2 regions of the Variovorax xiamenensis genome follow, and region 1 is predicted to be linked to the other one. Evidence: riboswitches for the same ligand, from Rfam matches in the RefSeq annotation. Region 1 holds a riboswitch; the other holds the start of a gene.
What was found. Region 1 has a riboswitch for glycine ahead of SFB74_RS04475 (D-amino acid dehydrogenase). Riboswitches for the same ligand answer to the same signal wherever they lie in the genome.

Region 1 (14,394 bases):
CCGCCAGCTTCGCGAGCATCGGCCAGGTGGCGTCTTCCGAATGGTTGTCGGTGAAGACGAATTCGAGGTCGCACCGATCGGCCATGCGTTCCCCAAGGGCAACAAGTCGGGCGTACAAGGCCTCGAGGTTGCCCGCCTCGTTGAGCACCGGAATGGCAATGGACACGAGAGGTCTCGTTGCGGACAAATGACTACCTCCGTTCATGCTTGCTTCTGCAGTTCTGATTTTGATAACTGGGCTTGAACATAGGCCGCCACTCCTTGCAGCGCTGGCCTGAAAACGATCTGTTCGAGCAGCCCCGGCCTTGGCAAGACCGTCGCGTAGTTGTCGTCGGGTGGTTCGGGACGCGCCCCGATGCGCAACAGGTCCGGCCGGCCCACGGCATCGAACACGTGAGTGGCCAGTTCGGCCAGGGTAACCGGCGCGCCATGACTCAAGGGCATCACCCCTACAGCGCCTGCATCGACCAGGGCATGCAAGGCTACCGCCTCGTCTTCGACATGATGGTACTCGCGCAGTTGCCTGCCCGGCGACATCTCGAATGGACGATCGTGACGCAATGCATCAAAGAGTTGCCCCAGAAACATGAAGGGCGCAGGCACGCCGCCGCCATAGAGCGTATGAATCTGCAGATGCAGGACAGCGTCGCCGGCCGCTGCGCGCTCTTCCGCGAACAATCCCAGCTCCGCCTTGCTCGCGATGTACGGGTTCGGATGCCGGGTCAATCGCTCCATCACGGTGCCGCATGTCACGACGCGCAGGCCTGCCCTGCACGCACCCTCGATGATCCGCTTCGGCAGATCTACGTTGACCTGGCGATGCTCGGTGGCGGACAACGCCGGGTCCAGCAATCCTGCAGTGACCAGCACCACGGACCTTGCTGGTGCGACGCTGAAGAACTGCTCCACCAGACCCGCTGCACCGGGTCGCCACCAGTCTTCATAGACAGTGCGGTCCAGCACCGAGAACTCACCAGACGGGCGAGATGCGCAAACCGCCTGCCCCAGACGCCCTCGCCCACCGACGAGATACATCATTCGCGAATGTCTCCGCGCCAGGCATCGATCTGAGCGAGGGTAATGTCTTTCGCGGCGTGCGGCGCCTCGTAATACTTGCGATACCAGGCGGCCGTCTCTCGCGCCACGCGATGCGTGTCCCATGCCGGCACCCAGCCAAGGAGGTTGTGGGCCAGCGAGCTGTCGAGCGCCAGTGCGCCGGCTTCGGGAAGCGGGTTGTCCATGAACTCGAGCGAGGGGCGCTGCCATTCGTCGCTCATCAATTCCAGGACTTCGCGTACCGAATACTGCTTCGGGTCGTGCGGCCCGAGGTTCCAGGCCCGCGCGACATCCTGCGGATTCGGGCCGATCAGCTTGGACATCAGCAACAGATAGCCATGAACAAGCGCCAGCACGTGCTGCCATGGCCTCGTGGCCTGCGGGTAGCGCAGCGTCAGCGGCGTCGCGTTCACGACGCTGCGAACGAAGTCGGGAATGAGCCGATCCTCGGACCAGTCGCCACCACCGACGATGTTGCCGCCACGCGCTGTGGCGATCGCGGGCCCCTTGTCCTCGGCAAAAGGATAGGACGCGGCATAGCTCTGGATGACCATCTCGGCCGATGCCTTCGATGCGCTGTAGGGGTCTTTTCCTCCCAGCGGATCGTTTTCCCGATAGGGCCATGGCCACTCGTTGTTGCGATAGACCTTGTCGGTGGTTACGCAGACCACGCCACGCACACCGCCCGTGACGCGGGCTGCCTCGAGCACGTGCGCGGTGCCCTGGGCATTGACCAGGAAGGTCCGCAGCGGCTCGCGGTACGAGCGCCGCACCAGCGGTTGCGCGGCGAGGTGGAGGATCAGCTCGGGCCTGAAGGCCTGCATCGCGGCCAGAAGGCGTTCGTAGTCGACGATGTCGCCCATCGTGCCCGGCACGTCTTTCTCGAGCCCTGCAGCCGCGAACAGCGACGGCGTTGTCTCCGCGGGCAGCGAATAGCCTTCGACAATGGCCCCGATCGACTGCAACCACAGGCAAGCCCACCCACCCGTGAAACCGGTGTGGCCCGTCACGAAAATCCGGCGGCCGCGCAGATTCTTCTCGAATTCCGCCATATCAGTCATTTTTGTTCATTCCCTATCAAACAAGCTCATTCATTCAGAACGCAACACGCGGCAAAAACTTCAGCTTTCGAAAAGCTCCGCCTGATCCATTGATTGCCCCGCCAGATCTTTCGCGGAGAGGATCGGCGCAATGCCGATGTCCGGCCAACGGATTCCAACGGCCTTGTCATCCCATCGGATGGCCCGTTCATGGGCCGGCGCATAGTAGTCAGTGGTCTTGTAGAGGAAATCAGCCGATTCGCTCAGTACCAGGAAGCCGTGCGCAAAACCTTCGGGCACCCACAATTGCTTGTGATTGTCTTCCGTGAGCTCAACGCCCACCCACTGGCCGAAGGTCGGTGAAGTGCGGCGAATGTCCACGGCCACATCGAACACGGCGCCGCGCGCTACGCGTACCAGCTTGCCCTGCGTCTGCGCCAGTTGATAGTGCAATCCGCGCAGGACTCCCTTCGCCGAACGCGAATGGTTGTCCTGGACGAACTCGACATGCCGCCCCACAGCCTCGTCGAACGCCCGGCCGTTGAAGCTCTCATAGAAGAACCCTCGTGCATCACCGAACACCTTCGGCTCGATGATCAACACATCGGGAATTGCTGTCGGTGTCGCCTTCACGAGCGGACCTCCTCACCCAGCAGATGCTTCAGATACTTGCCATACCCGCTCTTGGCCAGCGGCGCCGCCAGCTTCTCGAGTTGCTCACTCGTGATGAATCCATTGCGCCACGCAATCTCTTCAGGACACGCAATCTTCAACCCCTGCCGATGCTCCAGCGTCGCAATGAACTGCCCCGCTTCCAGCAGGCTGTCATGCGTGCCCGTATCGAGCCACGCATAGCCCCGCTGCATGATCTGCACATTGAGCTGGTCACGATCCAGGTACGCCTGGTTGACGGCAGTGATCTCCAGTTCGCCGCGCGCACTCGGCTTCACCGCCTTCGCGATGTCGACCACCTGGTTGTCGTAGAAGTACAGGCCGGTGACCGCATAGCTGCTCTTCGGCTTCAGCGGCTTCTCTTCGATGCTGCTCGCCTTGCCCTTGTCGTCGAACGCCACGACGCCATAGCGCTCCGGGTCCTGCACGTGATACGCGAACACGGTGGCACCGGAAGTCTTCGCATCGGCATCGGCCAGCAGGTGCACGAAATCGTGGCCGTAGAAGATGTTGTCGCCCAGCACCAGCGCGCTGGGCGAGTTGCCGACGAACTTGTCGCCGATGATGAAGGCCTGCGCGAGCCCGTCGGGGCTGGGCTGCACTTCGTACTGGAGGTTGATGCCCCATTGGCTGCCATCGCCCAGCAGCTGCTGGAAGCGCGGCGTGTCCTGCGGCGTGCTGATGATCAGGATGTCGCGCATGCCGCCCAGCATGAGCGTGCTGAGCGGGTAGTAGATCATCGGCTTGTCGTACACCGGCAGCAGTTGCTTGCTGATAGCCAGGGTCGCGGGATGCAGGCGCGTGCCCGAACCACCGGCCAGGATGATGCCCTTGCGTTGCGTCGTCTTGGTCATGTTCTTCTTCTCGTGAAGTTCAAAGGATCTCGCGCAACATGCGCGCGACGCCTTCCTGCCATGGCGGCAGGCGCAGGCCGAAAGCGGTCTGCAGCTTGGAGGTGTCCAGCCGCGAATTGTGCGGGCGCTTCGCAGGCGTCGGGAAAGCGCTGGTCGACACGGCTTCGACCGCATCCGGTCCGGCCTTGAGTTCGACGCCGGCCTGCTGAGCCAGTTCGAGCACGAAGCGCGCGTAACCGTGCCACGTCGTTTCGCCGCCGGCAATCGCGTGGTAGAGCCCGACCTTGGAAGAATCTTGCAACGTCGCCCGAATGGCATGCGCCGTCACGTCAGCCAGTAGTTCCGCGCCGGTCGGTGCACCGAACTGGTCGTCGATGACCGTCAGCTTGTCGCGCTCCTTCGCCAGCCGCAGCATCGTCTTGGCGAAGTTGCCCCCGCGCGCCGCATATACCCAGCTCGTGCGAAAGATCAGATGCTTCGCACAGTTCCGCGCCACCAGTTGCTCGCCTTCGAGCTTGGTCTGCCCGTACACGCTGAGCGGACCAGTCGCATCGTCTTCCTTCCAGGGCTTCGTACCGCTGCCGTCGAAAACGTAGTCGGTCGAGTAGTGCACCATCAGCGCGCCGATCTTCTGCGCCGCCTCGGCCACCACACCGGGCGACGTGGCGTTGAGCTTGCGCGCGAACTCGGGCTCGCTCTCGGCCTTGTCGACGGCGGTGTGCGCTGCCGCATTGACGATCACGTCGGGGCGGACCTTCAGCACCGTGTCGGCCAGCTCCTCCGGACGGCTGAAGTCGGCGTGGAGGTCGGTGCTGTCGAAATCGAGCGCGACCAGTTCACCAAGCGGCGCCAGGCTGCGCTGCAGTTCCCAGCCGACCTGTCCGCCCTTGCCCAGCAGCAGCAGCTTCATGCCGCGGCCTTCGCGTTGTTGTCGTACTGCTTCTCGACCCATTCGCGGTAGGCGCCGCTTTGAACGTTGCGCACCCACTCGCTGTTCGCGAGGTACCACTCCACGGTCTTGCGGATGCCGGTGTCGAAGGTTTCGGCGGGCTTCCAGCCGAGTTCGGCTTCGAGCTTGCGCGCGTCGATGGCGTAGCGGCGATCATGGCCGGGACGGTCCGTGACGTAGGTGACCTGTTCCTTGTAGGGCTTGCCGTCGGCACGGGGGCGCAGTTCGTCGAGCAGCGCGCACACGGTATTGACGATCTCGATGTTGGGCTTCTCGTTCCAGCCGCCCACGTTGTAGGTCTCGCCGAGCTTGCCGGCTTCGAGCACTCGGCGGATGGCGCTGCAGTGGTCCTTCACGTAGAGCCAGTCACGCACCTGCATGCCGTCGCCATACACGGGCAGGCTCTTGCCGGCCAGCGCGTTGACGATCATCAGGGGGATCAACTTCTCGGGGAAGTGGAACGGGCCGTAGTTGTTCGAGCAGTTGGTGGTCAGCACCGGCAGGCCGTAGGTGTGGTGCCAGGCGCGCACGAGGTGGTCGCTGGCCGCCTTGCTGGCCGAGTAGGGGCTGTTCGGCTCGTACTTGTTCTCTTCGGTGAAGGCCGGGTCGGTCTTGGAGAGCGAGCCGTAGACCTCGTCGGTCGACACGTGCAGGAAGCGGAAGGCCGACTTCTGATCGGCCGGCAGCGCGCTCCAGAAGCCACGCACCGACTCGAGCAGGCGGAAGGTGCCGAGCACGTTGGTCTGCACGAAGTCTTCGGGGCCGTGGATCGAGCGGTCGACATGCGACTCGGCGGCGAAGTTCACGACGGCGCGCGGCTTGTGCTCGGCCAGCAGGCGGTCGATGAGGGCGCTGTCGCCGATGTCGCCCTGAACGAAGATGTGCTTCGGGTTGCCCTTGAGCGACGCGAGCGTCTCGAGGTTGCCCGCGTAGGTCAGCTTGTCGAGGTTGATGACGGGCTCGTCGCTGTTCGCGATCCAGTCGAGTACGAAATTGGCGCCGATGAAGCCGGCACCGCCGGTAACCAGGATCATGAAGTCCCCTGCTGTTGTGTGGAACGATCGCCCTGCGGCAAATCAACAGGCGATTATCCCATCGGGCAAAAGGAGAAAAATCAAAGGTTGGCGCCCGCGCGAGCCCCACCTACAATCCCCCCACTGCAGGAGAGCGGGCCACCCCGGTGGCCCTACCGAAGGCGCAAACTCCCATAAACGCTCAGGTCGGTCCTCACGGGCCTGTACTGCACCAACTGAAACGCCGTCTGGAGAGCCGCCACGCCACGTGGCGCACCGAAGGAGCAAACCCTCTGCGGGCGCAGCGGGTGAATCTCTCAGGTACCGAGGACAGGGGGAGCGGCAACTTGGACTGCGGTCGTCCAGTTGCTTTCGCTATTCATTCGATAGCAAACAACACCCGCCGTTCAAGCGCTGCATCCTCAAAAGGTACTTGAAATGCGCGTGATCGTTCTCGGCGCCGGCCTGCTCGGCGTGACCTCGGCTTACTACCTCCAGCAACTCGGCCACGAAGTGACCGTGATCGACCGGCAGGCGACCCCGGCCGCAGAAACCAGCTTCGCCAACGGCGGGCAGATCTCCGTCAGCCACGCCGAACCCTGGGCCAACCCCAGCGCCCCCCTGAAGGTGCTGCAATGGCTCGGCAAGGAAGACGCCCCGCTGCTCTTCCGCATGCGCGCCGACATGCGCCAGTGGCTCTGGGGCCTGCAGTTCCTGCGCGAATGCACCCCGGCGCGCACCCGCCACAACATCGAACAGATCGTTCGTCTCGGCACATACAGCCGCTCGATGTTGCAACAGTTGCGCCGCGACACCGGTCTCAGCTACGACCAGCGCACACAGGGCATCCTGCACTTCTACACGACGCAGAAGGAGTTCGACGGCGCCCTCGAGCCCGCCGAGCAGATGCGCGCCCTGGGCTGCGAGCGCCAGGTCATCTCGGCCGACGAGGCCGTGAAGATCGAGCCCGCCCTCGCCCACATCCGTCCGAAGCTGGCCGGCGCCACCTACACGGCCGAGGATGAATCCGGCGACGCCAACCGCTTCGCCCGCGAGCTCGTGGGCCTGGCCGCAGCCGCGGGCGTGAAGTTCCTGATGAGCCACACCGTGACCGCGCTGCGCGAGGCCGCCGGCAGCATCGACCACGTCGAGGCCACCGACAGCGAAGGCCGCTTCCAACGCATCCGCGGCGACGCCTTCGTGCTGGCCATGGGCTCGCTCAGCCCGCTGTACGCCGCGCCGCTGGGCATCCGCCTGCCGATCTACCCGGCCAAGGGCTACTCGGTGACGCTGCCCGTCAAGGACGCCTCGAAGGCCCACCAGGTCTCGCTGACGGATGACGAATTCAAGCTCGTGTTCTCGCGCTACACCTCGGCGTCGGGCGACCGGCTGCGCATCGCCGGCACGGCCGAACTCAACGGCTACGACCGCGACCTGAACCGCGTGCGCTGCGAAGCCATCGTGCGTCGCGTCGAAGAGCTTTTTCCCGGCGCCGGCGACACCACCCAGGCCCAGTTCTGGACCGGCCTGCGCCCCGCCACGCCGAGCAACGTCCCGCTGATCGGCAAGACGAAGCTGCCGAACCTGTTCCTCAACACCGGCCACGGCACCCTGGGCTGGACGCACGCCTGCGGCTCGGGCAAGTCGATCGCGCGGATCGTGAGCGGGCTGGAGCCGGAGGTCGATTTCGCGTTCACGGGGATGCCGGCCCCCAAGCCGCGCATCCCCCAACCCGCACTGGGCTGACGAACCGGCAAACCCCGGATCACGCCTTGAACGTGATCCAGGGCCTGAGCCGCACCGCACAGTGGATCAGGCCCGCACGCTCCTGCGCGTCGATCACCTCGCCGATGGGCTTGTAGGCCTGCGGCGCTTCCTCGATCCGGCGCTCCTCCCGCAAGGTCACGCACTGCCAGCTTGCCTGCACGTCGACGGGCGCCGGCCGCATCGCGCGTACCTGCTGCCGGCGCATCCGCCGGCCAGCGCCATGGCTGCACGACCAGAGCCAGTCTTCGTGCCCCAGTCCGGCCACCAGATAAGAGTAGTCGCCCATCGAGCCGGGAATCAGCGCCAGATCGCCCGCATTCGCCGGCGTCGCTCCCTTCCGGTGGATGTTCATGCCATGTTCCCGCAGCACGACGTTGTGCGGCACGTCCACGACTAGTCTCGACGACGTGGCACCCAGCAAATCCGCGAAATCCTTGCGTACCAGTTCGGCCAGGACGACCCGGTTTGCCCATGCGTAGCGCGCCGCCACGCCCATGGCCTCCAGATATTCGTCGGCCAGCGGTCCCGTCAGGCCATACAGGCCGCTTCTCGGATGACGCAGGCCCTTGGGCCATTCGCTGCGGGCACGGTCCATCCAGCGGCCGCCCACATGGAACCCGATGTCGCGCGAGCCGCTGTGGATCATCACGACCACGTCCCCTGCCTTCAGGCCGGCGCGATAGGCCTCGTGACGGTCCATCACATGGTCGACAACTTGCAGTTCCACGAAGTGATTGCCGCTGCCCGGCGTGCCGAGGCAGGGGTCACGAAACACCTCATGGCGGACGCCGGTGTAGGCCTCGGGCGCATGCCGCGCGCTGCCGCCGAACGTCGCCAGGCCGATGCAGGCATCGAGTTCGGCCTGCATCCGGTCGCGGTCGCACGCCGACCATAGCCCGCCGTCCTGTACCGCTTCGAGGAATGCCGACGGCCCCACATCGAACAGCGCCCTGAATGCCGCCGTGTGCACCGGCACGTCGCGCCCGCTGTCGAGCAGGCTGCGCGTGAGCCTCTCGACCAGCCGCGTCTTGTGCGGCGCCACCTGGTCGAGCGTGAGCCCGGTGGTCAGCAGCCGCATGCCGCAGTTGATGTCGGTACCCACCGCTGCAGGAATGACAAAGTCGGCATCGGTCGCGACAACGCTGCCGACAGGTGCGACAGAACCCGGATGGAAGTCGGGTGTCGCACAGGCCTTGCACACGCCCCGCTCGCCGTCGGGCGAGCGCACGCTGGCAAAAGCCAGCAACTGATTCACCGCCTTTTCTTCCAGCGGAAGACTGGGCGGCAGGAGCACCGTGGCCTGCGAGGCCTCATGGCGGAGGTGATAAACGCCGTCGCAGTAGTCGACGGCAATGCCAGCGCGCGAAAAGGCGCGCTGAAGTCTGGAGAAACGAAGGTCGCTCATGGCTGCTGTTCCATTGGGGAAACCGTGTCGGTTTCCTGCCTCGTCGCACTTTGCGTGGAGAGGCGAAAGAGATCGCCCGCGCATCACTGACGATGCGCGGTTGGCTCTTTCTTGCAGCAGCAGAGATTCAAGAAAGCGGGCGGATTCTAGCGATGCATGTTTCCGCCGGAAACCCACCCGTCGCTTTTTCGCGTCGAGTCTGGAATCAGTCGTTGGCGGTGAAAACCGTCAACACCCCGGTATACCCATACAGATGGTGCCGGGCGATCTCGCCCGCGGCGAAGAAGCCGACCAGAGGCACATCGCCCAGCGCGTGCCGCACGATCTGCAATTCCGCCCCCGGTGCGCCGAAGTGCGGCCCGCCGCGGCCGGAGCAGCTCACGTACACAGCCCCCGCGATGCGCCTTGCCGGATGCGGCGCCGCTTCGGCCTCGCCCGCCGCCACGGCGCGGGCGGTGGCCAGCGTCTGCTCCTCAGGCTCCAGTTCCTCGCGAATTTCCGCGCAGATGCGCATCAGGTCGGCGCGCGCCGCCTGGGCGTTTCGGCGGCAGAAGGTCAGCCGCATGCCGGCTTCGGCCGTGTCGGCAATGGCGATGCCGCGCCGCGTGGGGTCGAGTCCGATGATGTGACGCACGAGCACGTCGGCGCCCAGGTCGCCGGTGCGGCGGATGCCGTCGGCGCCTGCGTCGGCCAGGCCGACCAGGGTGTTGCGCACGGCGTCGATGGCCTCCTGCGGGCGTTCGAGCGACACCTGCAGGTCGGCCAGCAGCACGTCGAGCGCCGGCTCGCCGTCGAGCTTCAGCAGCAGGTTGCCGTCGGCCTCGGTGATCTCGCGCTCGCGCACCGCGCCCGAGCGCAGCGGCTGGCAGCCCTGGGTGACGCGCGACACCAGCCGCACGCCCTCGCCGAACACCACGCCCGAGAGCCCGCCCGAAAACACCCCGCCCGCGGCGCCATGTCCGCGGATGTTGCCGTTGCCGCCGATGGCGAACTGCAGCGAGCCGCCGCGCCCTGAAGACAGGCCGCCGAACAGGTAGCCAGTGTCGGTGCGCCCCGCCATCTCGCCGATCAGCTCGGCCAGGTCGGGCGTGGCGGGGTCGGCATGCACCAGCGCCGTGTGCGCCTCGAAACCGCTCATTTCCGAATTGCCCAGCGGCGCGACGCCGGAGAAAACGCGGTACTGGTCGCTCGGCAGGGCGCAGAGCATGAGGGTCATGCCAGGCTCGTCGAAGTACTCGGCGTTGTTGGCCGACACGCCGACGCCGACGGTGCCCGACCAGTCGGTCACTTCCGGCAGTTCGGCGCTCAGGTGGTCGAGGATGTCCTGCGCGTCGTTCGCGTAGTGGTCGGTGATGTAGAGCAGCCCCAGCGTCGGCGACGAGGCGTAGTCGGGCAGCGCCATCTGCGCCCGCAACTGCGCGAGCACGAGGCCTGCCGCCATTCGCCATTGCGGATGGGTGGCATGGCCGGAGGGAAACAACTTCATGATGCGTGCCAACCCGTTCTCTTCAGGAAATGATGTGTGTATGACGTCAGCGCCGCGCGGAGGTTCGCTTGCGCGCGGCGGTCGACGCCTTCTTCTTGGCGGCGGCCGGTGCCGCTGTCTTCTTCGCGGCTGCAGCGGGCTTGCGGGCCGCCGCCGGCTTGCTGCCGATGACCGAGCCGACCGCATCGGCCAGCGGCTGGGCCATGGCCGGCACCTTCAGCTGGGCCGCGTCCTGCAGCGCCGTGCTGGCGATCTGCTGGAACTGTTCGGTGAGCGAGCCCCACCACTGCATGGGGTCGACCACGCCGGCGCCGTCGGCCGCCGCGGCCTTCGTCGCCTTGGCGGAAGCCGGCCTGCTGCGCGATTTCTTCGGCGCCGGGGCTTCCTGGATCTCTTCCTCGGCTATTTCTTCCTCGTCCTCGATCTCCTCCGGCTCGGGCTCCGGAGCTGCCGCCGCCGCGGGTGCGGGCGCCATCGCGGCCGCCTGCCGGGTGAACGCGCTGGCGATGTCTTCCATGCGCACATTCATGCCGCGCAGCGTCGACAGCGTCATCTTCTGCACTTCGAGGGCCTGGATGGTGGCCTTGAGCGCATGGCCGTTCTGTTCGAGCCAGTACTGCACCGTCTTGAGCTCCTGGATGCGCTTGTCGACTTCCTCCACGCTCAGCGTGGGCGCCACCCAGCTCGCGATGCCCGGGATCGAGCCGTTGCCCGATGCCGCGCCACCGGCGAGGTTCTTCAGGAAGTCGAATCCGGGAACGAACTGGCTGAAGTCGAAGGGCTTGCTGGCGTTGCTCATGCGGGAGGTCTCCTGGGTGCTGGGTATGGATTTTCTTGTGCTGCCAGCTTACTCCAAGCCTCCGGGGTTTGGCCCTCCCGTACCGCCTTTTCCCAATGTGGATTGCCCTTCGCGGAACACGGGCCGCCGGTCAGAGCTCGCTTCGCACCTTGCTGAAAACCTTCCAGAAGGTCGCGTCCTGCGAGGTCGCGAAGTTGATGCGCATCATCGTGCTCGGCGGCCGCCGCGCATGGAAGAGCGAGCCCGGCGCCAGCAGGTAGCCCTGGTCGAGCATGCGCTGCGTGAGCGCGTCGGTGTCCACGCCGGTGTCGACCCAGCCGAAGAGCCCCGCCGGCTCCGACGCGAAGGTGCAGCCGTGCGCCATGGCCAGCTTCACCGCCCGCCCCCGCGCGCCGTCGAGCCGGATGCGCACGCGCTCCGAATGCCGGCGCAGCTGCCCCTGGTCGATGCACCACGACAAGGCCCGCTCGAAGAGCGTGGGCGAGGTCAGCGTGGCCAGCAGCTTGGTTTCGAGCAGCCGCTCCTTCAGGTCGGGCGGCGCGGCGAAGAAACCGATGCGCCAGTTGGGCGCCAGGATCTTCGCGAAGCCGCTGACGTAGATGGTGCGCTGCAGCCCGTCGAGCGCGCTCAGCCGCGTAGCGTGCTCGGGCGCGAGGTGGCTGTAGGTGTCGTCCTCGACGATGTGGAAGTCGTACTCGTTGGCCAGCTTGAGCACGCGGTGCGCGCTGCCCGGCGTGAGGCTGTAGCCCGTGGGGTTGTGCAGCACGCTCACGCTGACGAAGAGCTTGGGGCTGTGCAGCTTGCAGTACTGCGCCATCACCTCCAGGTCGGGCCCGTCGGCGCGGCGCGGCACGGGCAGGATGCGCATGCCCAGCGCCTCCAGCCGGGCGAACTCGAGCGCCCAGCCCGGCTCCTCCACCATCACCGGATCGCCCGGGCGCAGCAGCGTGCGGCTCACGATGTCCAGCGCGTGCGTGGCGCCCACGGTGGTGACGATCTGGTCCGGCGAGGCCGGCACGTTGATGCCCACCAGCTTCTGCGACAGGCTGCGCCGCAGGCTCATGTCGCCGGCGGGCTCGCCGTACTGGAGCGACAGCTCCTGCAGCGCGGCTGTACCGGTCACGCGCCGCACGGCCGTGGGCATGAAGGTCGACGCCATCCAGTCGGGCGGGAATACGCCCATGCCCGGCTGCGGCTTGTCGCTGGGGCGGTGGAACATGCTGCGGATCAGCGAGCTGGCATCGGCCGGCACGCGCGAAGCCATCATCTGCACCGCGATGGCCGCCGGCATGCCCATCACGCCGTTGGCGTCGGCGCCGCTGGCCGGGCGGCCGTCCTGCGCCGGGGCGGAATCGCGCACGTAGAAGCCGCGCTGGCGCCGGGCTTCGACCAGCCCCTGCGCCAGCAGCTGGTCGTAGGCGGCGACCACCGTGTACGGGCTCACGCCCTGCTGCCGCGCGCATTCGCGTACCGAGGGCAGGCGCGCGCCCGGCGGCAGCAGCCGCGTGCGGATGCGCTCTGCCAGGCGGTCGGCGAGCTGCCCCGTCAGCGACTGTGTGGAAGTGCGAGTGAGCATGCGTCGTCCGGGCTGTGCCGGTTTCCCTGGCTTCTGTGTCGAAGGGATGACCAATACAGATTGGGTGATTGTTCGATCATCTGTACTGGAACTGTAATGGTCTCAAGTTTAGAGTGTGTGTCATGAACTGGCAAGAATTCACCGCGCTGCTGGTGCTGGCCACGGCGATGAGCTTCTCGCCCGGCCCCAACACCACGCTCTCCACCGCCCTGGCGGCCAACGGCGGCCTGCCCCGCGCCATGCGCTTCGTGGTGGCGGTGCCGGTCGGCTGGACCCTGCTGCTGGCGCTGTGCGCCGCCGGCATCGGCGCGCTGGTGGTGGCGATGCCGTCGCTGCGGCTTGCCATCAAGGCGCTGGGCATCGGCTACCTGCTGTGGCTCGCGTACAAGCTCAGCGGCAGCGCCACGCTCGGCAGGGCCGACGGCAAGAGCCTCTCGGTCGGCTTCGGCCAGGGCGTGATGCTGCAGTTCGTCAACATCAAGGCCTGGCTGCTGGCGCTCACGCTGGTGGCCGGCTGGATCGCCGGGCAGCCCGACGCGCTGCACCGTTTCGCGATCGTGGCGCCGGTGATGCTGACCTACGCCTTCGCCAGCAACTTCGCCTATGCGCTGGTCGGCGCCATGCTGCGCGATTGGCTGGCCAAGGGCTCGCGGCTGCTGTGGTTCAACCGCGCGATGGGCCTGGTGCTCGTGCTCACGGCCTGGTGGATGGTGGGCGTATGAAGCTCGACGTGAAGGACGAAACGCTCGGCATGTGGCTGGGTGTCGTGGGCGTGGCGATGTTCGCCATCACGCTTCCGATGACGCGCCTGGCCACCGGCTCGCAGGAGGCGCCGCAGCTGTCGCCGTGGTTCGTCACCCTCGGGCGCGCGGCGCTGGCGGGTGTGCTGTCGGCGATCTTCCTGCTGGTCACGCGCTCGCCGCGTCCGGCGCCGCACCAGTGGAAGCCGCTGGGCATGGCGGTGCTGGGCAATGCCATCGGGTTCCCGCTGCTGCTGGCCTACGCGCTGCGCGTGGTCACGGCCAGTCATGCGGCGGTGGTGACCGCCTTGCTGCCGCTGGTCACGGCCGCCGTTGCGGCCTGGGTGCTGCACCAGCGCGCGCGACTGGGTTTCTGGCTCTGCGCCATCGCGGGCAGCCTGCTGGTGGTGGTGTTCTCGGTGCTGCGCGCGAGCCAGAGCGGACACGGCTTCGGCTTCGAATGGGCCGACCTGCTGTTGGTGGGCGCGGTCATCGCCGCCTCGCTGGGCTACATCTACGGTGCGCAGGTCACGCCCTCGCTGGGCGCCGAGCGCGTGATCTGCTGGGTGTGCGTGATGGCGCTGCCGGTCACGCTGCCGGCCACGCTGGCGTTGTGGCCGACGCAGCCCGTCGCCACCGCCTCCTGGCTGGGCTTCGTCTACGTCGGCATGTTCTCGATGTGGATCGGCTTCTTCGCCTGGTACCGCGGCCTCGCCCTGGGCGGCGCGCTGCGCGTGAGCCAGACGCAACTGCTGCAGCCTTTCCTGTCGATCCTGGCTTCGATCCCGATCCTGGGCGAGCCGCTCGACGTGGTGACGCTGGGCTTCGCCGTGGCCGTGGTGGCCACGGTGGTCATCGGCAAGCGCCTCTCCCAGCCGCCTGCCTCGCCGGCCGCGGCCCCGCTACCCGCCGGCGCGGCCAGCCCCGGAAGGAGCCGGTGATGTTCAGCCACGTCACCGTCGGCTGCACCGACCTGCCGCGCGCCGCCGCCTTCTACGACGCGCTGCTCGCCCCGCTGGGCCTCGAGCGCCGCCCTG
Region 2 (14,394 bases), 3.4 Mb from region 1:
AGCATCTCGACCGCGCAGAACTCGCACCAGGGGGTTGCCATCGACACCTTCGCCAAGGAAGTCGAGAAGCGCACCGGCGGCCGGTACAAGGTGCAGACCTTCTACAACGGCTCCCTCGGCGGCGAACGCGAGTCGATCGAGGCCGTGCAGCTGGGTACGCAGGAGCTCGCGTTCTCCTCGACCGGCCCGGTGCCGAACTTCGTGCCCGAGACGAAGATCCTCGACGTGCCCTTCCTGTTCCGCGACAAGGCGCATGCACGCGCCGTGCTCGACGGCCCCATCGGCCAGGACTTGCTGACCAAGTTCGACGCCAAGGGCTTCAAGGCGCTGGCCTGGGCCGAGAACGGCTTCCGCCACATGACCAACAGCAAGCGCGACGTGAAGGCTCCAGAGGACCTGAAGGGCCTGAAGATGCGCACGATGGAGAACCCGGTGCATATCGCGGCCTACAAGGGCTTCGGCATCATCACCACGCCCATGGCCTTCCCCGAGGTCTTCACGGCGCTGCAGCAAGGCACCGTCGATGGCCAGGAGAACCCGCTGCCGGTCATCATTTCCGCCAAGTTCGACCAGGTGCAGAAGCACCTGTCGCTCACCGGCCATGTGTACTCGCCCTGCATCTTCCTGATGAACAAGGCAAGCTTCGACAAGCTGAGCGCCGCGGACAAGCAGGCCTTCATCGACGCCGCCAAGGAAGGCACGAAGGCCAACCGCGCGCGGGTGGACGAGGACGACGCCAAGGGCGTCGCCGACCTGCGCGCCAAGGGCATGACGGTGATCGACAACGTCGACAAGGCGAAGTTCGTCGCGGCACTCGCGCCTGTGAATGCCCAGTTCGAGAAGGAATTCGGCAAGGCGAATCTCGACAAGATCCGCGACTACAAGTGAAAGAAAAATTCCTAGGCATCGAGCGCTGGACCACCGGCGTGTCGATGGCCGGGGCGTGCCTGATGCTCGTCATCGCATCCGCCCTCGGCGTATTCCAGATCGTGACGCGCTTCGTGCTCGAGCAGCCCGCTGAATGGAGCGAGATCCTGATCCGCGTCAGCCTCATCTGGATGGTGTTCCTCGGCATCCCGATGGCGTTCCGCCAGGGTGCGATGGTGAGCGTCGACGTGCTCTACCGCTGGAGCCCGCCGCGCCTGCGCCGCGTGCTCGACGCGGTGGTCAGCGTCGCCGCGCTGGCGCTGATGCTGGTCATTCTCTGGTGGGGCTTCGACTACGCGATGCGCGGACGCGTGCAGTCGATGGCTGGCCTCGAGAGCATTTCGATGATGTGGTCCTACCTGGCGCTGCCGGTGGGTTCCGTTTTCAGCCTGTTCGGCATTGCCGGCAATTACCTCGATCCCAAGCGGCTCGAACTGGAGACCGCGCAATGAGCGTCGTGATGGTCGCGACGATGGTGCTTTGCTTTGCGCTGTCGATCTCGGTGGCCGTGTCCATCGGGCTGGCATCGATCCTGGGCATCCAGGTGACGAACGCCAACATGCTGATCTCCGTGAAGGAGATGTTCAACTCGATCAACAAGTTTCCGCTGGCGGCCATTCCGTTCTTCATCCTGGCCGGCAACCTGATGGAAACCGGCGGCATCTCGCGCCGGCTGGTGGAGTTCGCCAAGAGCATCGTCGGTGGCGTGCAGGGCGGCCTGCCGATGACCTGTGTGCTCACCTGCATGATCTTCGCCGCGGTGTCGGGCTCGTCGGTGGCCACCACCTTCGCGATCGGCGCCATCCTGATCCCCGCGCTCATCAAGCACGGCTATCCCACTTCGTACGCGGCGGCCCTGCAGGCCACCAGCGCGGAACTGGGCGTGATCATCCCGCCGTCGATCCCGATGATCCTCTACGGCGTGAGCGCCGAAGTGTCCATCGGCGAGCTGTTCATCGCGGGCTTCGGCCCGGGCATCCTGATCAGCCTGGCGCTCATGCTCTTCGTGTGGATCTACTGCAAGTGGAAGGGCCTGGGCAAGAACGACGGCGAGGGTCGCATGCCCTTCGGCCGGGCGCTGTGGCAGGCCGGCTGGGCGCTGCTGATGCCGGTGATCATCCTCGGAGGCATCTACGGCGGCGTGTTCACGCCGACCGAAGCTTCCGCGGTGGCGGTGCTCTATGCGCTGGTGGTCGGCATGGCGATCTACCGGGAGATCAGGCTGAAAGACCTGTACGCGATCCTGCGCAAGTCGGTGATGTCGTCGGCGGTGATCATGTTCATCATCGCCAACGCAGGGCTCTTCGCGTTCCTGATCACGCGCGCCGGCGTACCGGACGCCATCGGCCACTGGCTGCAGGAGGTGCTGAAGTCGCCGGCAATGTTCCTGCTGGGCGTGAACGCGGCGCTGTTCGTGATCGGCATGTTCATCGAGACCAGCGCGGCCATCATCGTGCTCGCGCCGATCCTGGCGCCGGTGGCGGTGCATTTCGGCATCGACCCGGTCCACTTCGGGCTGATCATGGTGGTGAACCTCGCGCTGGGCATGATCACTCCTCCTTTCGGCGTGAACCTTTTCGCCGCGTGCACCGTGGCGCGGATCTCGCTCGACCGCATCGTGAGGGACCTCGTGCCCTTCGTGCTGGTGATCCTCGCGTGCCTGATGGTGATCACCTACGTGCCGTGGGTCTCGCTGGCGCTGCGGGACCTGGTCTACTCGAGGTAGCGGCCAGGCCGGTGCATCGGACTGCAAGTCCTGCCGGTCAGCCGCGGCGCAGATAGATGCTCGGCGGCACGCCCAGCGTGCGTCGGAACATCGCGGTGAAGGCGCTCGGGCTCTCGTAGCCGTGCGCCAGCGCCACCTCGAGGATCGACGCGCCCGCCGCCAGTTGCGGCAGGCTCAGCAACAGCCGGGCTTGCCGGCACCACGCGCCGAAATTCATGCCCGTCTCGCGCTGGAACAGCCGCGCGAGTGTGCGGGTGTTCATGTGCAGGCGCAGCGCCCAGTCGTCCAGCGTGGCGGGCAGCGAAGGATCGCGCACCAGTTCCTCGCACAACGCGGCCAGCCGTGCATGGCGCGGCATGGGCACGTGCAGCGACAGCGCGGGCGCGGCTTCTATCTCGTCGAGGATCAACTCCATCACCCGCTCGTCGCGACCACCCGGCGCGTAGTCCAGCGGCAGCGAGACGGCCGCGACGATCAGCTCCCGCAGCAGCGCCCCGACATGGATGACGCGGCATTCGCCGCCCAGGTCCGCGCGCATGCCGGGCTCGACGAACACGGTGCGCATGCGCACCTCGCCCGCCATGCGGATCTGGTGCTCCATGCCGCCGGGCACCCACACGCCGCGCCCGGTCGGCACCACCCAGCTGCCGGCCGCGGCGCTCACCAGCATGACGCCAGAGATCGCGTGGATGAGCTGGCCGCGCCGGTGAGTGTGCGGCGGAATGAAGGCGTCGCCCGCCGGGTCGGTCGCCAGCACCGCGACGGCGCGCGGGGTCGACTCGCCCTGTTCGGGACGCAGGTTGATCTGATTGTCCATTTCTCGACGACGCTTGAGGATTCGTAGCGAGAACATCTTCTCATGGCTTCCTACGATGCTTTTTTCACCTCCTCCTGCAAACGAAAGAAGCATCCGTCATGAACAAGCGCCGACTCGGGCTGCTCACCGGCACCCATGCCGTCAACGACCTCTACCAGGGCCTCGTGCCCGCCCTGCTGCCCTTCATGGTGCTGGAGCGCGGCTACAGCTACACGGCCGTCAGCGGCCTGATGCTGGCGGCCACCGGCCTGTCGAGCGTGGTGCAGCCGCTGTTCGGCCTGTACGCCGACCGCCACCCGCGCAGCTGGCTGGTGCCCTCGGGCTTCCTGGTGGCGGCACTGGGCGTGGTGCTGGCGGGCCTGGGCCAGAGCTATCTGCTGACCTGGATCGCGATGGCGCTGTGCGGACTGGGCATCGCGGCCTACCACCCGCCGGCCACCGTGGCGGCGCGCGCGGCCGGCGGCGGCTCGCAGAAGGCGATGAGCGTGTTCTCGGTGGGCGGCACCATCGGCGCCTCGTTCGCGCCGGTGCTGGCGGCCACGGTGGTCGGCGGCGGGAGCCTGTCGCACAGCTACCTGCTGGGCGTGCCGGCGCTGGCGATGGGCGTGGTGTGGTTCGCCGCGAATGCACGTCGCGGCATGGCCTCGGGCAGCGCCGCCGCGGCAGCCCGCAAGGCCGGCGACCACCTGATGAAGCCGCTCAACGACTGGCGCGCCTTCGGGCTGCTGGTGGCGACCATCGTGGGCTGGTCGATCCCGTACGTCACGGTGATGTCGATGCTGTCGCTGCGCATCACGCGCGACCTGCACGGCTCGGCCTTCCAGGGCGCGGCGGCACTCACCGCATTCACGGCGGCGGGCGCGGTGGGCACGCTGCTCGGCGGCTGGCTGGGCGACCGCATCGGGCGCATGGGCACGATCCGCGCGGGCTACCTGTTCGCGCTGCCGTCGCTCGCGGGCATCGTGCTCGCGCCGAGCGCCGGCTGGGCGCTGGCATGCACCGGGCTCTTCGGCCTGTGCATGTTCCTGCCCTTCGCCGCGCAGGTGACCTTGGCGCAGGACTACCTGCCGCGCAACCCGGCCACGGCCAGCGGCATCGCGCTGGGGCTGGCGCTGTCGGTGGGCGGGCTGGTGTCGCCGCTCTTCGGCATGCTCTCGGACGCGCGCGGCCTCGGCGTCACGCTGACGGCGGTGCTTTGCGTGCTGTGCGTGGCGGCGGTGCTGGCGCTGCGGCTGCGCAACCGCACCGTGCAGGCCGCGCCTGCCGAGGCCGAAGGAGCCGCCGCCTGAAAAGAGCCCGGCGCATGTACGCTGCCAGAATCGGGCGCGGGGCCGGAGGGCCGGCGAACTGAGAAGGAGGGACACTGCGCCATGAATCGATTCCTGAGCTGCGTGCTGGGCGGCTTGCTGCTGGCCCCGGCCGCCTTTGCTGCCGGGCCCACGGCGACGGCAACACCGGCGGCCTCAGTCGCCGCACCGGCCGATCCCGCAGCCGGCATCCGCGAAGTCGAAACCGCCGTGCGCGCCTGGGCCGCGGCGTGGTCCGCGCGGGACGTGGCGCGCTACCTCGCCGCCTACGCGCCCGACTTCACGCCGCCGCGCGGCCAGGACCGCAAGGCGTGGGAGGCCGATCGCCGCGCGCGCATCGGCGAGAAGGCATCCATCAGCGTGGAAATCGACAGCCTCGTCATCAGCCTCAAGGGGCAGGCAGCCACCGCGAGCTTCACGCAGACCTACAGCGCCGACAAGCTGCGCGAGAAGAGCCGCAAGACGCTGGAGCTGCAGCGCGTGGGGGGCCGCTGGCTCATCCGCAAGGAGAGCGCGGGCGGCTGATGCAGGCGCCCGGACCAATGGCCCTGTAAGTCAAACGGTTCACGAAGATGTCACTACTTGCAACGATGCTGCAGCCCTCGTTTCCCGAAAGCTGTGGCTGCCATGTTTCCCACCAAGACCGACAAGGCGCGCAACGAACTCCAGGGCGGACAGCGCACGCTCACCCAGCGCGAACGCGCCCTGCTGCTGATGGCCGACGGCCGGCGCTCCCTGACCGACTTCAGTCCGCTCTTCGCCAATCGCGATGAAGCCGAGCGGGCCATCCAGGCGCTGATCGAGAAGGGCTACCTGCAGAGCCCCAAGGCCGCGGCGGCAGCTGCAGCCGCGCCCGTGGCCCCTCCCGCGCAGCCCGCGCCCTCGCCCATTCCCGCCGCCGAGCCGATCCAGGTGGCCACCTCGGCCGACACCTTCGACGGCAAGCGTTCGCTGGCCACCACGCGCATGTTCCTGTTCGACATCTGCGAGCGCATGTTCGTGCGCCGCGACCCGAAGTTCGCGCTGCAGATGCGCGACGCGCTGCGCGAAGCGCGCGACCGCGAGGCGATGCTGACCATCGCCGCGTTGATGCTCACCGAAATCGAGAAGACCGCCGGCGTCGAGCGCGCCGAATCGCTGCGCGAGCGCATCGACCGGCTGCTGCCGCCGGCCGAGGTCATGCACTGACCTTCCTGTGAAGACAGCGGCCGGCCCGGCCCGTGACACCATCGCCGGGTGAACTCCTCTCCTCCCGCCCCCACTTCGTTGTCCGCACGCCTTCGCGGCTGGGCCAGGCGCCTCAAGCGCGACGGCGTCACGCTCTGGTTCGCATGCCGGCACGCCTCCACGCCCTGGTATGCCAAGGCGCTGGGCGTCTTCGTGGTGGCCTATGCGCTCAGCCCGATCGACCTGATTCCCGACTTCGTTCCGGTGCTGGGCTACGTCGACGACGTGCTGCTGCTGCCGGGGCTGATCTGGCTCACGATCCGGCTGATTCCGACTTCCGTGCTCGCCGAATGCCGCGAGCAGGCCGACGCCTGGATGCGGAGTTCGGGCTCCAGGCCGACCAGCCGATGGGGTGTCGCGCTGGTCGTGGCCGTGTGGATCGCGGCCGGCGCCGGGGCCTGGTACCTGTGGGCGCGCTGAGTACGCAAGGGCAAATCCGCCGGCCGGCCCGCGCGATCCACTACACTTCCCGGGGTCAGGAGAGAGCCCCGCATGCCGGGGCCGCCGAAGGCGCAGGGGTTTCCCCCGAACGCTCAGGCAAAAGGACTGACGAGGCGCCGGTGAAAACCGGCGTTTCCTTGCTGGAGAGAGGCCGCCGCATCTGAAGCAGAAGCAGCGGCCCACCGAAGGAGCAAACCCCGATCGTGGGGCGAATCTCTCAGGTAAAGCGGACAGCAGGGGTGGCCCATGGCTTGCGTCATGGATTTCGACTGCCCCTTTGGAGTGCCCCGTGGCCGCTTCTTCCTCCGCTACTCCCGACGCCCCGCTTCTCAAGACGCCGCTGTACGACCTCCACCTGGAACTGGGCGCCCGCATGGTGCCCTTCGCCGGCTATTCGATGCCGGTCCAGTACCCCGCCGGCCTGATGGCCGAGCACAAGCACACGCGCGACGCGGCCGGCCTGTTCGACATTTCCCACATGGGCCAGCTGCGCCTGGTCGGGCCCGACGCCGCGGCCGCCTTCGAGACCCTGATGCCCGTCGACGTGATCGACCTGCCCGCCGGCAAGCAGCGCTACGGACTGCTGCTGGATGACGAGGGCGGCATCCTCGACGACCTGATGTTCTTCAACGAGGGCAACGGCTCGATCTTCGTGATCGTCAACGGGGCCTGCAAGGTGGCCGACATCGCCCACATCCAGCAGAAGATCGGCTCGCGCTGCGAAGTTCGCCCCCTGCCCGACCACGCCCTGCTCGCCCTGCAGGGCCCGCAGGCCGCCGCCACGCTGGCACGGCTGTCGCCCGGCGTCGAGCGCTTCGTCTTCATGACGGGCGGCGCGGTGCAGATCGGCGGCATTCCGGCCTTCGTCACCCGCAGCGGCTACACCGGCGAGGACGGCTTCGAGATCTCGGTGGCCGCATCCGACGCCGAGCGCCTCGCCCGCTTGCTGCTGGCCCAGCCCGAGGTCAAGCCCATCGGCCTGGGCGCGCGCAACTCGCTGCGGCTCGAAGCAGGCCTGTGCCTCTACGGCAACGACATCGACACCACCACCACGCCGGTCGAAGCCTCGCTCAACTGGGCGATGCAGAAGGTACGCCGCGCGGGCGGGGCACGCGAAGGCGGCTTCCCGGGCGCCGCGAAGATCCTCGCGCAGCTCGCCGCCTCCACTGCAGGAGCCGCCGGCCACACCGACCACGACACGCTGAAGCGCAAGCGCGTGGGCCTCGTCGCCCTCGAGCGCGTTCCGGTGCGCGACGGCACGGTGCTGCAGTCCTTCGAGGGCCACGACATCGGCGCCGTCACCAGTGGCCTGCTCGGCCCCACGGCCGACCGCTGCATCGCCATGGGCTACGTGGCCACCGCCTTCGCCGAGCCCGGCACGCGCGTGCAGGCCATCGTGCGCGGCAAGCCGGTGCCGATGGAGGTCTCGACCATGCCGTTCGTGCCCACCCGCTACTACCGCGGCTGACCTCATCCGAGTCAGACAGACCGGCTAGGCTCTGCACCCCGATCCATTTTTTCCACGAGGAGTTTTTCCACCATGAGCATCAAGTACACCAAGGACCACGAATGGGTGTCGGCCGAAGGCGACGCAGCCACCGTCGGCATCACCGTGCACGCGCAGGACGCGCTGGGCGACGTGGTGTTCGTCGACCTGCCCGAAGTCGGCAAGACCTTCGCGCAGGGTGAAGTCGCCGGCGTCGTCGAATCGGTCAAGGCCGCGGCCGACGTGTTCATGCCCGTGTCGGGCGAGATCACCGAAGTGAACGAAGCCCTGCGCGCCGATCCGTCGCTGGCCAACAGCGACCCGCTGGCCGCCGGCTGGTTCTTCAAGGTCAAGCTGAGCGACCCCGCGCAGCTCGACGCCCTGCTGGACGCGGCCTCCTACGACAAGTTCGCCGCCGAATCCTGATCCGCTGAGCCTTTCATCAGCACCTTTGTCTTTTCCCTCCGAGCCTTCACCGCCATGCCGACGCCCGCCCTTCCTTCTTTGCAAGAACTAGAGAACGCCGAAGAATTCCTCGCCCGCCACATCGGCATCGATGCGGCGGACGAGGCGCGCATGCTGCCGGCGATCGGCTCGGAGACGCGCGCCGAGCTCATCGACGGCATCGTGCCGGCGGCCATCCGCCGAGCGAAGCCGATGCGCCTGCCCGCGCCGGTGACCGAAGCCGACGCGCTGGCCGAGCTGAAGGCGATAGCGTCGAAGAACAAGGTGTTCCGCAACTTCATCGGCCAGGGCTACTACGGCAACCACACGCCGGGCGTGATCCTGCGCAACATCCTCGAGAACCCCGCCTGGTACACCGCCTACACGCCCTACCAGGCCGAGATCTCGCAGGGCCGCATGGAAGCCCTGCTCAACTTCCAGACGATGGTGTGCGACCTCACGGGCATGGCCATCGCCAACGCGTCGATGCTCGACGAAGCCACGGCCGCGGCCGAGGCCATGACGCTCGCCAAGCGCAGCGTGAAGAGCAAGAGCAATGTGTTCCTGGTCTCGGGCGACTGCCATCCGCAGACCATCGAGGTCATCAAGACCCGCGCCGCCCCGCTGGGCATCGAGGTCAAGGTGAGCACCGTGTCGGAAACGCTGCCGCACCTGATGGTGAGCGGCGCCTTCTTCGGCGTGCTCGCGCAGTACCCCGCCACCACCGGCCACGTGCACGACCTGCGCCCGCTCGCGGGCCATGCGCACCAGTGCGACGCGGCATTCATCGTCGCGGCCGACCTGCTGGCGCTGACGCTGCTTGCGCCTCCGGGCGAATGGGGTGCCGACATCGTCTGCGGCACCACGCAGCGCTTCGGCATGCCGCTTTGCAACGGCGGCCCGCACGCCGCCTACCTGGCCTGCCGCGACGAGTTCAAGCGATCGCTGCCGGGCCGCCTGGTGGGCGTGAGCGTCGACACGCACGGCCAGCCCGCCTACCGCCTCGCGCTGCAGACGCGCGAGCAGCACATCCGCCGCGAGAAGGCCACTTCCAACATCTGTACCGCGCAGGTTCTGCCGGCCGTGGTGGCCAGCATGTACGCCGTGTACCACGGTCCCGATGGCCTCACGCGCATCGCACAGCGGGTGGCCGCGCTCACCGCGGTGCTCGCCAAGGGCCTGTCGCTGATGGGCCGCGAGCCGGTGAACGCCACCGCCTTCGACTCGCTGACCATTCGCACCGCGGAAGACACGCAGTCGATCATCGAGCGCGCGCAGGCCGCCGGAGTCAACCTGCGCCAGCGCCTGCAGCAGCACCTGGGCATCTCGCTGGACGAGACCAGCACGCGCGCCGACGTCGAAACGCTGTGGGGCCTGTTCGCGCCCGCCGGCAAGCAGGCGCCGCGCTTCGACGATCTCTCGGGCAGCACCGTGCCTCTGATTCCCGAGGAACTGCGCCGCACCAGCGCATTCCTCACGCACCCGGTGTTCAACACCCACAAGAGCGAGACGGCGATGCTGCGCTACATCCGCAGCCTGTCGGACAAGGACCTCGCGCTCGACCGCAGCATGATCCCGCTGGGCAGCTGCACCATGAAGCTCAACGCGACCAGCGAGATGATCCCCATCACCTGGCCCGAGTTCGCCGACATCCACCCCTTCGCGCCGGCCGACCAGCTGCAGGGCTACGCCCAGCTCGATGCCCAACTGCGCGCCTGGCTGTGCGAAGCCACCGGCTATGCGGGCATCAGCCTGCAGCCCAACGCGGGCTCGCAGGGCGAGTACGCGGGCCTGCTGGCCATCAAGTCCTTCCATGAGGCCAAGGGCCAGGGCCACCGCAACATCTGCCTGATTCCTTCCTCGGCACACGGCACCAACCCGGCCAGCGCGCAGATGGTGGGCCTGCAGGTGGTGGTGACGGCCTGCGACGCGCAGGGCAACGTCGACATGGACGACCTGAAGCGCGCCTGCGAGAAGCACAGCGCCAACCTGGCCGCCGTGATGATCACCTACCCCAGCACGCACGGCGTGTTCGAGACCCGCGTGAAGGAGCTGTGCGAACTGGTGCACGAGCACGGCGGCCGTGTGTATGTCGACGGCGCCAACATGAACGCGCTGGTCGGCGTGGCCGCGCCGGGCGAGTTCGGCGGCGACGTGAGCCACCTGAACCTGCACAAGACCTTCTGCATTCCGCACGGCGGCGGCGGCCCCGGCGTGGGCCCCGTCTGCGTGGTGGAAGACCTCGTGCCCTACCTGCCGGGCCATGCCACGGCGGGCGTGTCGTCGAATGGCGTGGGCGCCGTGTCGGCCGCGCCGCTGGGCAACGCAGCCGTGCTGCCGATCAGCTGGATGTACTGTCGCATGATGGGCGCCAAGGGCCTGCAGGCCGCGACCGAGACGGCCATCCTCAGCGCCAACTACATCAGCGCGCGCCTGAAGGACCACTACCCCACGCTGTACGCGAGCCCCAACGGGCACGTCGCGCACGAGTGCATCCTCGACCTGCGCCCGCTCAAGGACACCAGCGGCGTCACCGCGGAAGACGTGGCCAAGCGCCTGATCGACTACGGCTTCCACGCGCCCACGCTGAGCTTCCCCGTGCCCGGCACGCTGATGGTGGAGCCCACCGAGAGCGAGCCGCTGGCCGAGCTCGACCGCTTCATCGACGCGATGATCGCCATCCGCGGCGAGATCCGCCGCATCGAGGAAGGCGTCTGGCCGAAGGAAGACAACCCGCTCAAGCACGCGCCGCACACCGCCGCGAGCCTGCTGGGCAGCGAGTGGAGCCACCCGTACTCGCGCGAACTCGGCGCGTTCCCGCTGGCCGCGCTCAAGAACGCCAAGTACTGGCCGCCCGTCGGCCGCGTCGACAACGTCTACGGCGACCGCAACCTGTTCTGCAGCTGCGTGCCGGTGAGCGAGTACAGCGAGGAAGCCGAAGAGGCCTGAGCGATCGGGCCGCGTCCTTCTACGACGAAGACTCGCGGCGATAGGTCGCCCACTTCACCGTCAGGATGTCCGCCGCGATCTTCGCGGCGTTGACGCCCGCATAGGCCTCGGACGGATCGAACTGGAAAGCCTCGCGGTATCGCCGGAGCTGCGCATAGTCCTGGTCGAAGGTCATCGGACCCATGAGTTCGGCGGGATCGGTGCCGGCCGGAAGCGCGAGGAATTTCTCCGAATCGGTGGCACTCTGGTAGAGGTCGACGCTCATCAGGTTCATACGCTTGTCCTCGAGATCTTGATCTTGGAGACCAAGCCTCGGCGACATCCACGCGGCATGCAATCGGTGCACGCCTACACGACGCGCCGGAGGATGCCCACGGCACCGGGCAGCTCGGGTTGCCGCCAGCGTCAGGGCTGCTTCTTCTTGGCCACGTCGCCCGTGGCGATCTGCTCGCGGAAGGCGCGCATGCTGGCCTTCAGCTTGCGCTCGTTCTCCAGCCCCATGCGCACCATGATCTTCTGCCCCGAGGACATGGCCTCGAGTTGCGGATCTGCGTACTCGTAGCGCACCCACGGGCGCTGCGAGGGAATGTCGCCCTTCACCTCGACCAGCCGCACCGCCACCGGGCCGGCGGGCTCGGGCGCCTGCAGCAGGTGGTCGATCACTGCGACGAGCCTGTCGTTGAAATAGCGCCCCGGATAACCCAGCTCTTCATACGCCTGCTGGAAGAGCGGATAGAGCCGTGCATAGGCCTTGGCCGCCTTCGCCGGATCGACCGATTCGGCGAACAGCACGATAGGGTTGTAGCGCGCCGCATTGTTGGCGGCGATGACCTGCTTGTCGCCCTGCCCCGACGTGATGAAGCGCTGCTTCGTCTGCTGCACCGGCCATGCGCTCGCGGGCGCCTGCTCGCGCGCGAGGTTGTCCACCGTGGCCACGAAGCGGCGCACGATGCCGTCGAACTGCAGGAAGTCGGCCACGTTCTTGCTGCCGAACAGGTCGACGAGCGCCTTCATCACGCGCGTGTCGGCATCGGTGGCGTTGGCGAGCCCCGCATCGGGCACCGCGATTCCATCCATCGGGTTTCGCGGTTCCTGGGATTGAGGTGCGGGCGCAGGTGCCGGCGGGGGCGGCGCTCCGTCGTTCGGCGCCGCGGCCACCGGCGTGGCTTCGGGCGGCTGCTGCTGTTGCTGGTACCAGCGCCAGCCGAAGAACGCGGCCGCCAGCAGCACGAGCACGCCGACGACGATGGTTCCTATGGGGGTTTCGCGGCGCGGCCTGAACTCGGGGGTGTCGCGGGTGTCGCTTTCGGGCATGAGGGCGTTTCCTTGTGCTGGAATGTCAGGAAGGCGAGCGGCTATGGTGCACCAGTTCGGGTCGCAGCCGGGCCACGTCGTCGTAACGCCCTGTGACGCAGCGGTCACGCGGAAGTTCAGTCGCTCGTGCCGTCAGTCCTTCATGCCGCGCCCACCTGCGTACTGAGCGACTGCAGCCACGCCAGCGTGGCCTGCAGCTCGGCCGGACGGATCTCGTGCGCGCCCGGAAAGTCCGTGCCCGACAGCGCCAGCGGCAGGGTGCGCGCAAGCTCGCGCGTGACCTGCGCGGCGCTCGGCGGGATCACGTTGTCGGCGCTGCCATGGCTCACCCACAGCGCCTTGCCCTCGAAGGCTTCGGGCGGCGCGATGTGCGGCACCACCTGCGACAGCAGCCGGCTGTGCCACACCATCGCGGCGCGCACGCTCTCTGGCCTGGTCAGCAGCAGCGACAGCGCCATGATCCCGCCCTGGCTGAATCCGCCCACGATCACGCGCTCGGGAGGCACGCCGAGCTGCTGCGCGGCCGAGGCGACCATCTCGCCGACGAGGAAGCGGCTTTCGCGCTCCTGTTCCTCGTCGATGCGGCGCTCGCCATCGGGCAGCACCTGGAACTCGAACCACGCGTACGCGTCGGGCGACAGCACATAGGGCGCACGCAGGCTCAGCACGTGGAACTGCGGCGGCATCATCCGCGCGAGGCCGAAGAGGTCTTGCTCGTTGCTGCCGACGCCGTGCATCAGCACCAGCAGCCACGGCTCGCGAACATCGGATTGCGCGCCGTGCGCGAGGAACTTCAGGGGCAGGTGAAGCTGGGTCATGGCTCTGGTTCTCTTTCCTTCTTTTTACTTTTCTTCTTTTTCTTTCTTCAGCGGAATCCCTTCGCCAGCTCGCGCGTGAGCTCGGCCGACGGAATCTCGCGGCAACCGGTCGCGTTCTGCCCCGACCACAGCGGAGAGAAGTCGCCGCTGCCCTGCGCTTCGGCCTTGGCGCGCAGCGGGGCGATGGCCGAGGTGGCCAGCGGAAACTCCGGCGCCGCCGCGCCGATGGGGCCGAGGTCGCGCATCACGCGATTCACGATGCCGCGCGCCGGCCGGCCGGTGAAGAGATTGGTGAGCGCCGTGTGCCGCGCGGCCTCGCCCTTGAGCGCCGCGCGATGGATCGTGCTGGTCGTCGCCTCGGGCGTGAGCATGTAGGCCGTGCCGATCTGCACGCCCGCCGCGCCAAGCGCCATGGCCGCCGCCACGCCACCCGCATCCACGATGCCGCCCGCAGCGATCACCGGCACCTTCACTGCCTTCACCAGTTGCGGCAGCAACCCGAAGGTGCCGAGCTGCTTCGTCAGGTCGTGCGAGAGGAAGTGGCCGCGATGCCCGCCCGCCTCCAGCCCCTGCGCGATGACCGCGTCGACGCCGTGCGACTCGAGCCACAGCGCCTCTTCGACCGTGGTGGCCGAGGCCAGCACCTTCGAGCCCCAGCCACGCACCTGCGCCATCAGCGCCTCGGGAGGCAGCCCGAAATGGAAGCTCACCACGGGCGGGCGGAACTCGGCCAGCAGGTCGGCCACCTCGGCGCTGAAGGGGTTGCGGCCCGGCCCGGCCGGGATGCTCGCGGCGTCGATGCCGAACTCCGCGTAATAAGGCGCCAGCGCTGTGCGCCAGGTGGCCTCGCGCTCGACGCTGGGCACGGGTGGCGTGTGGCAGAAGAAGTTGACGTTGTAGGGCTTGTCGGTACCCGCGCGGATCGCGGCGATCTCGCT

Region 2: linked by a shared signal. The riboswitch ahead of gcvT (glycine cleavage system aminomethyltransferase GcvT) and the one ahead of SFB74_RS04475 (D-amino acid dehydrogenase) in region 1 are both predicted to bind glycine.

Annotation. Positions count from the first base shown of each region.
Region 1 is NZ_CP139038.1:1,046,098-1,060,491, reverse strand. It holds gene SFB74_RS04510 (glycosyltransferase family 2 protein) at 1-166, opposite strand, end outside; gene SFB74_RS04505 (NAD-dependent epimerase/dehydratase family protein) at 202-1,038, opposite strand; gene rfbG (CDP-glucose 4,6-dehydratase) at 1,035-2,117, opposite strand; gene rfbC (dTDP-4-dehydrorhamnose 3,5-epimerase) at 2,178-2,729, opposite strand; gene rfbA (glucose-1-phosphate thymidylyltransferase RfbA) at 2,726-3,622, opposite strand; gene rfbD (dTDP-4-dehydrorhamnose reductase) at 3,642-4,532, opposite strand; gene rfbB (dTDP-glucose 4,6-dehydratase) at 4,529-5,605, opposite strand; glycine riboswitch at 5,722-5,819, shown strand; glycine riboswitch at 5,823-5,928, shown strand; gene SFB74_RS04475 (D-amino acid dehydrogenase) at 6,023-7,330, shown strand; gene SFB74_RS04470 (RtcB family protein) at 7,350-8,756, opposite strand; gene SFB74_RS04465 (FIST signal transduction protein) at 8,962-10,242, opposite strand; gene SFB74_RS04460 (PhaM family polyhydroxyalkanoate granule multifunctional regulatory protein) at 10,289-11,041, opposite strand; gene SFB74_RS04455 (PLP-dependent aminotransferase family protein) at 11,172-12,617, opposite strand; gene SFB74_RS04450 (LysE family translocator) at 12,740-13,339, shown strand; gene SFB74_RS04445 (DMT family transporter) at 13,336-14,298, shown strand; gene SFB74_RS04440 (VOC family protein) at 14,298-14,394, shown strand, end outside.
Region 2 is NZ_CP139038.1:4,411,221-4,425,614, forward strand. It holds gene SFB74_RS20125 (TRAP transporter substrate-binding protein) at 1-888, shown strand, start outside; gene SFB74_RS20130 (TRAP transporter small permease) at 885-1,379, shown strand; gene SFB74_RS20135 (TRAP transporter large permease) at 1,376-2,653, shown strand; gene SFB74_RS20140 (AraC family transcriptional regulator) at 2,691-3,470, opposite strand; gene SFB74_RS20145 (MFS transporter) at 3,569-4,759, shown strand; gene SFB74_RS20150 (L,D-transpeptidase Cds6 family protein) at 4,841-5,302, shown strand; gene SFB74_RS20155 (hypothetical protein) at 5,405-5,965, shown strand; gene SFB74_RS20160 (YkvA family protein) at 6,044-6,424, shown strand; glycine riboswitch at 6,471-6,563, shown strand; glycine riboswitch at 6,576-6,689, shown strand; gene gcvT (glycine cleavage system aminomethyltransferase GcvT) at 6,819-7,913, shown strand; gene gcvH (glycine cleavage system protein GcvH) at 7,986-8,357, shown strand; gene gcvP (aminomethyl-transferring glycine dehydrogenase) at 8,412-11,324, shown strand; gene SFB74_RS20180 (hypothetical protein) at 11,344-11,598, opposite strand; gene SFB74_RS20185 (DUF3014 domain-containing protein) at 11,730-12,638, opposite strand; gene SFB74_RS20190 (alpha/beta hydrolase) at 12,779-13,456, opposite strand; gene SFB74_RS20195 (NAD(P)H-dependent flavin oxidoreductase) at 13,504-14,394, opposite strand, start outside.